DNA from 3 places in the Paenibacillus sp. VMFN-D1 genome. Region 2 is predicted to be linked to each of the others. Evidence: riboswitches for the same ligand, from Rfam matches in the RefSeq annotation. Region 2 holds a riboswitch; each other region holds the start of a gene.
What was found. A riboswitch is a leader RNA that binds a small molecule or an ion and turns the genes downstream of it on or off. The one in region 2 is predicted to bind cyclic di-AMP.

Region 1 (2,267 bases), on a different contig from region 2:
TACAGCTCCTGCAGCCCGCGAAACTGCGGCGTAAATCCGCATTTGCTGGCCGTGTTCACGATCAGCAGCACGTCACCTTCATATTCCTTTAACGATACCTCTTTGCCGCGCAGCGTGTTCACTTGAAAATCATAGACGCTCACTGCCATCCTCCTCCTTTTGTACTGCTATGAATCATCATCCAGCCGAAGCATTTACCAAGCACACAATTTAATTTTAAACGATTGAACTGTAAAGTCAATGCGGATATTCCTGCGAGCCAGTGTCCCCGAATGACCTGGATTCCATAAATGCGTCAAATCGGGAGCATGGAAGAGGTAGAAGTCAAAAAGCCAAAATGTAAGCGCTAATAAGGTCCTGAATGTTCCAAAATTCGCGGTTCATGATTTTTAGACTGCCTTTACAGCTTGGAAGGAGCGGGTGTATGATTCAGAGCGTATTCAATACAGTTTCCATTACTAATCGCTGAGTTTCCGCAAAAAAGCGCGGAAATCGGGGGAACCAAACGCGTGCCATGGAGCAGCGAACCGGTGTGAGAGTCGGGGGTCTGCTGCCAGCCGCAGGGGTGAATCCCGGCTACGGATGCCATGGATCCGGCCGGGTAGAGCGACTCTCACCGCTCGAATCCGTCAGCTAACCTCGTAAGCGTCGTTTGAGAGAGGAATGATGAAACTTGCGACCCGAATAAACTTTCGGATCACAGGGGGATCAGCTGGCCTCTGTGTTTTTTTTACCCTTTTTTAGCTTACTGGAACAAAAGAGAGCATTCATCACAATCACATACACTTATCAATAACGCTTAATTTCGGCCGGATACGGCCGGGAGCGGGGGAACCACAGCGGCCGCCTGGAATGGAAGCCGCCGGGGTGAATCTTTCCGGTACGGTAAGTACCGGAAGGTAGGGCGACTCTCACGCCCGAATCCGACAGCTAACCTCGTCAGCGTAACGGGAGAGGCAGCACTTGTCGTGCGCATTTTGAATATAGGACGATCCTTCATATTCGTCCACATTCAAGAAGCCGCGGGAAAGGTCCTTCTTTCCCTGCGGCTTCTTTTGCGTATTCGCGGCTGCCGCACAGGAGGAGCCTTTGAAATGGACAACGTCGTCATCGTGACCGCGCCGAACGAGGCGGGACGCAATTTTATCAAGCTGCTGATGTATTGGAAGAGGCCCTTTGCCGTTCTGACCAACAGTGCCCGGGAGGAACGCCTTTTGAGAAAAATGGGGGTGCAGAGGATCATCCGGCTGAATACGAATCACGCGGAGGATTGGGTGGTGCCCGAAATAGAGGTCGGCAAAATCTTTCTGTTTGAAAGCAGCCTCAACCTGACCTGCCGCTATTTGCAGATCTGCCGTCCCTGGACGTCGGAACCGGTATATGTCATTACGCAGAGGGGCAGCTCACCCGGCATTTACCGGGGGCTTGGTGCAGATCACATCATTTATACCTTAAACGGCGAAGTCGGATTTTTACTGAAATAAAGATGATTCTAACCATGCAAAGGAGAGACCGGAAACGATGATGGATGTATATATGATACTTGCGCTCGCTGCCACCTTTGGCGTGTTCTTGTTATTTCTTCATTGGTGCGGCCGAGTGGTGGAAGAAGGGGGCAAAGACCAATGATTGTCGTTGGGGCATTCGCCGTGCTTGTCTTTATCTATTTGGTTTACGCCTTGATCCATCCGGAAAAATTTTGACCGGTATTTTAAATCTGTAAGCCTCAAGGGGCCAAAACAGAACATGCTCGTAAGAGGGGGAAGCCAGCCTTGGATATTTTGCAAATTTGTATCGTCATTTTCGTGCTCCTGCTGCTCGTGAAGCCGGTAGGCACTTACGTATATCATATGTTCTCCAATGAACCGAACCGGACGGACCGGATTTTCGGCGGCGTAGAAAGAGTTCTATACCGGATCATCGGGCTGAAGCAGCGGGGCAGCATGAATTGGAAAAAGTACGCGCTCAGCATGATCACAACCAATATCTTTCTGGTAGCGATCAGCTATATATTGCTGCGAACGATGGGCGCCCTTCCGGGCAACCCGAGCGGCATCGGCAATATGGAGGCGAGCCTGTCCTTCAACACGGTCATCAGCTTTATGACGAACACGAACCTCCAGCATTACAGCGGAGAGAGCGGCATGTCTTATTTTGGCCAAATGATCGTCATCACGATGATGATGTTTACCTCGGCAGCCTCGGGCCTGGCTATCGCGATTGCTTTTATGCGCGGCATCACCCGCAGGGGTGAGGGGCTCGGGAAC
Region 2 (2,267 bases):
CCCGAGAGCTTAACATGCCAATTGTTATACATAACCGGGACGCCCATGAGGATATTGTGAAAATATTACGGGAAGAGAAGGCCGGCGAGGTCGGCGGCGTCATGCATTCGTTCTCGGGGAGCTGGGAAACGGCGAAGCTGTGCCTGAATATGGGCTTCCATCTTTCGTTTGGCGGACCTATTACGTTCAAGAATGCCAGAGTCCCCAAAGAGGTCCTGGCTCAGGTTCCGATGGACAGGCTGCTCATCGAAACCGACTCTCCTTATCTCACGCCGCACCCCTTCCGAGGGAAGAGAAACGAGTCGGCAAACGTCCGTCTGGTCGCTGAAGCTGCAGCCCAGATTAAGGGGGTTGACCTGGAGGAAATTGCCCAGATTACCACCCAAAATGGGCTGGAACGATTTGGAATTGTGTGAAATCGGGAGAAAAACAGCCGAAAAAATGAGCATGAGCGAATGATTAAAGAATTTTAACAAACAAAACGCCGAATATTACATTTTTTTAACCACTTTTTCAAATAAACGTGGTTGATTACCGCTTTACAACATGCATCAAAACAGGATATCATCTTTTCAGTGAATCATTGAGCTGTCGTTAAGGTCTTACCTTCGCAGCTTTCATGAACCAGTCTCGCTGAGTCTCCCGCATGGGAGAACGGGGGAACCAATACTGGAGCGGGTCATGACAGACCGGAAGCGGTCCCATGCTCGCAAACGTATTTGATTTCTTTCTTGGGTCTCTGGGGTGAATTGAACGGCTTTACGCCATGAGCGTAAGGACGCGAATAGGGCGGCTCTCTTTCGCCCGAACCCGACAGCTAACCCCGTAAGCGGATAAAGAGAGGTACCCTCGTGCATGACAATTCCGATATTCAGACATCCGGAAGCCACGAAAGAGTCCTCGTAAGCTCTTTTCTATCGGCTTCTTTTGTTTTGAATAAAGGAGAGGCAGTCATCATACTGTTGTATAACAGGAGGTGACAAATCATGATGGAGAGATTGGTTCATGGTGCAAGAACGCATGCTTTCTGTGGGTTCTTGTAAAAAATTGAGTATAGTCGCGTCAAATACAATCATGCATAACTCTAGACGGCGAGGCTATGAAGGAGGATCGAGAAAGTGGGCGTTTTCCAACCAGAGAAGACCCATGATTCAAAAATCTCCAGCATGTCTTACGCATTGCGATGGAAGCATGAGAATTTGCGCCAGATCTCCACTGCAGCTATCGTTTCAATCGCGGTTACCCTGATGATCTTGCTACTCGTGTACAGTCAATCGCGAAAACAAGTTTATTTGGTAGTAGACGGTCAAATGAAATCTGTACAGACCAATACATCTTTACTTCAAGAAATGCTGGATGAGCAGGAAATCAGTCTGAAACCCGAGGACCAAATATCGATGCCGCTGAGCGGGGCTATATCCGACGGCGACAAGGTCGTGATCGACCGCGCGAGTCCTGTGAAGGTGACGGCTGATGGTGCAACGAAGCATTTGTATACAACGGCCAAAACGGTCGGCGACGTGCTGAAAGAAACCGGCGTCAAAGTCAAGGAAACGGACATTGTCACGCCGGCTGTCGAAACGGCGGTCTCCACCAACACGGACATCCGGATCGTCCGGATGAACAAACAGGTGGTACAGCGTCATGAATCCCTCCCCTTCCGGGTGGTAAAAACCTCCGACCCCAGCATTTACAAAGGCGAGTCGCGGGTGATTCAGCAGGGATCTCCTGGCGTCATGGTGCAGTACATTGAGAAGAAGTACAAAGACGGCAAGCTGGTGTCCATGAAGATGGTGGGCAAAAAAGTGCAGACGGTGACCAAGGATAAGGTCATTGCCGTCGGCACGAAGAAAAAGCCTGTTCCCGTAGTGACCGAAGTCAAAACAGCCGTTGCCAAAGCTTCTTCTACCCCTGCCAAGGTGAAGAAGGTCAGCAGCAGCAGTAACAACCGGGTCAGCAAGGCCGGCGTTGACTTTTCCTACAAGAAGCTGATCAAAGTATCCATGACCGCTTATTCGTCTGGCGAGTCCGGAGTCGGCACACGCACCGCCACAGGAACACGCGTCGCGGAAGGCCGCACGATTGCGGTTGATCCAAGCGTCATTCCTTTGGGATGGTGGGTTTACATTGAAGGCATTGGCTTCCGTCGTGCGGAAGACACGGGCGGAGCCATTAAGGGAAATAAAATCGATATATACTACGATTCCGTCCAGCAAGCACGCAACTTTGGCCGTAAATCCGGCCTTAAGGTGTACGTGATTGGTCCG
Region 3 (2,267 bases), on a different contig from region 2:
AAAAAGATCAGTACCGGCCAGATCTGCGCAAACTTGGTTGCGAAGAACATCACCGACACCGTGAAGCTGATCAGCGCGCCGATCGTATTGATCACGAGCTTCGTCACCCAACCCTGCGGTTTTTCCCGAATCCACTTGACGATCATCCCCGTTTGCGAGAGCGTGAAAGGGATAAATACCCCTACCGCATACAGTGGGATCAAATGTTCCGTCTGTCCGTGGAAGGCGACGATCAGCACGATGGACAGTAGCCCAAGGATGATGATTCCGTTCGAATATCCCAAACGGTCACCGCGGACAGTAAACATCCGGGGAATAAACCGGTCTTTGGCTAAATTGACCGCCAGCAGCGGAAACGCCGAATATCCGGTATTGGCCGCCAGGATCAAGATCAGTGCCGTCGTGCCCTGGATGAAAAAGTACATAAAATTCCGTCCGAACGTCTGATTGGCAATCTGAGAAACGACCGTCTCCTGGGGATTTGGGGATATGCCCAAATAATAAGCAAGAAATACGATGCCCGAGAAGAGTACAGCCAGCAGAATCCCCATTGCCATCAAGGTTTTGGCCGCATTGTTCGGGGCCGGGTCCTTGAAGTTCGGGATGGCGTTCGAGATCGCTTCGACCCCGGTCAGGGCGGAGCTGCCCGAAGCAAAAGCTTTTAAGAGTAGGAACAGGCTGATCCCCGCTACCGGCGTCCCGACCGGCGTATGCAAATGCGGTGAAACGTGACCGGTCACGATGTTGTACATACCGACGCCGATCAAAATGAACAGCGCGAAGGCGAACAGATACACCGGATAAGCCAGGATGGAGGCTGACTCGGTGACGCCCCGCAAATTCAGCAGCGTAATGAGGATGACGAAGGTGACGGCAATCCCCACCGTATGCTCATGCAGCGCCGGAAACGCCGAAGTCAGTGCGTCCGTGCCCGCCGAAACGCTGACCGCAACAGTCAGAATGTAATCTATCAGCAGCGATCCGCCGGCCACAAGCCCGGGGTAGATTCCCAGATTCTGTTTGGAGACAACGTAAGCGCCGCCGCCATGCGGATAAGCGAAGATGATCTGCCGGTAGGATAAAATGAGTGCAGCCAGCAAAATCAATACGCCGATTCCGATCGGTATCGAATACCAGAACGCCGCCGTGCTGACCGTGACCAGAACCAGCAAAATTTGCTCCGGCCCATACGCTACGGACGACAGCGCATCGGAGGATAGAATGGCCAACGCTTTTTTCTTGTTCAGTTTTTGTTCTCCCAATTCGGTAGACTTCAGCGGCCGTCCAATCAGAAGTCTTTTCAATGCTGCCATAAATGTTTGTCACCGCCAGTGTTAGAGTTGAAATGCTCATGATGTACCCGTTAGACACGTGCTCAACCCTTTTTGGGCACAACAAAAAAAGCCGCAGGAAAGCTGGACCTTCCCGTGACTTTACGCGCACGACAAATCCCTCTTTCATCACGCTTACGAGGTTAGCTGACGGATTCGGGACCGAAAGTATCCCTACACTCAATAAATGAACATCAAGTGATTCACCCCTGGGACGAAGGCTTAACTTCCTCCCTTTGGTTCCCCCGCTCCTGACTTCAGAATTCAGCGATCAAGGAGTATTACGTTTCAGGTTCATTACGTTTCAGGTTCACAAGTTCACGATTACGAATTGAATCTTACTCCTTCCGGATGCCTGCTGTAAAGAAGCAAACGGTTTGAGATACGTATGAAAAAAATCAAAAGAACTCCATGTCAACGCTTACAATGGCGGCAATCTATTAATTTCTGGCTGTAGCTGTGCATATCGCTTGTTTACGCTATTAAATTCATATCGGGCTTCTAAATATTTCGATCCGCCGCATTCCTCAGCGAAGCCTCTACGGTATCCAGTCGGTTCAAGCAGTGATGCCGGACCATTTCGAGGTCGTTATCCAGCTGATCCGGCTCCAGGTCGCGATGCAAAATATTCATGCACCAATGGGTCAGGTTTCTCAAATGATGGCGGTATGCATAATAACGCAGCAAATCCAGGTTCAGCTCCATCCGTTGTCCTAGTTCTTGCTCATACCCTGTGAGAAAATGACCCAGTCCGTCCCCGGTATACCCCACGATATCCAGCTCTGGTGGCGCAAGCATGGCCGCTTCCCAGTCCAGGACGACCAACCGGCCGTCCGCGGTCTCCATCAGATTCCCTCCCCACAGATCACCGTGACAGAGCACATTGGGAGCCGGGTCAAGCACGAGCCGTTCACGAACCCCTGTTATCTGGTGCAG

Region 1: another riboswitch for cyclic di-AMP. It lies ahead of C7820_RS16110 (hypothetical protein); the one in region 2 lies ahead of C7820_RS32075 (resuscitation-promoting factor).
Region 3: another riboswitch for cyclic di-AMP. It lies ahead of C7820_RS07290 (APC family permease); the one in region 2 lies ahead of C7820_RS32075 (resuscitation-promoting factor).

Annotation. Positions count from the first base shown of each region.
Region 1 covers NZ_QRDU01000002.1:183,724-185,990, forward strand. The annotation lists gene C7820_RS16105 (glutathione peroxidase) at 1-143, opposite strand, end outside; cyclic di-AMP (ydaO/yuaA leader) riboswitch at 454-664, shown strand; cyclic di-AMP (ydaO/yuaA leader) riboswitch at 787-959, shown strand; gene C7820_RS16110 (hypothetical protein) at 1,095-1,484, shown strand; gene kdpF (K(+)-transporting ATPase subunit F) at 1,626-1,703, shown strand; gene kdpA (potassium-transporting ATPase subunit KdpA) at 1,773-2,267, shown strand, end outside.
Region 2 covers NZ_QRDU01000009.1:49,801-52,067, reverse strand. The annotation lists gene C7820_RS32080 (TatD family hydrolase) at 1-416, shown strand, start outside; cyclic di-AMP (ydaO/yuaA leader) riboswitch at 622-848, shown strand; gene C7820_RS32075 (resuscitation-promoting factor) at 1,119-2,267, shown strand, end outside.
Region 3 covers NZ_QRDU01000001.1:1,545,136-1,547,402, forward strand. The annotation lists gene C7820_RS07290 (APC family permease) at 1-1,313, opposite strand, end outside; cyclic di-AMP (ydaO/yuaA leader) riboswitch at 1,448-1,611, opposite strand; gene C7820_RS07295 (phosphotransferase enzyme family protein) at 1,833-2,267, opposite strand, start outside.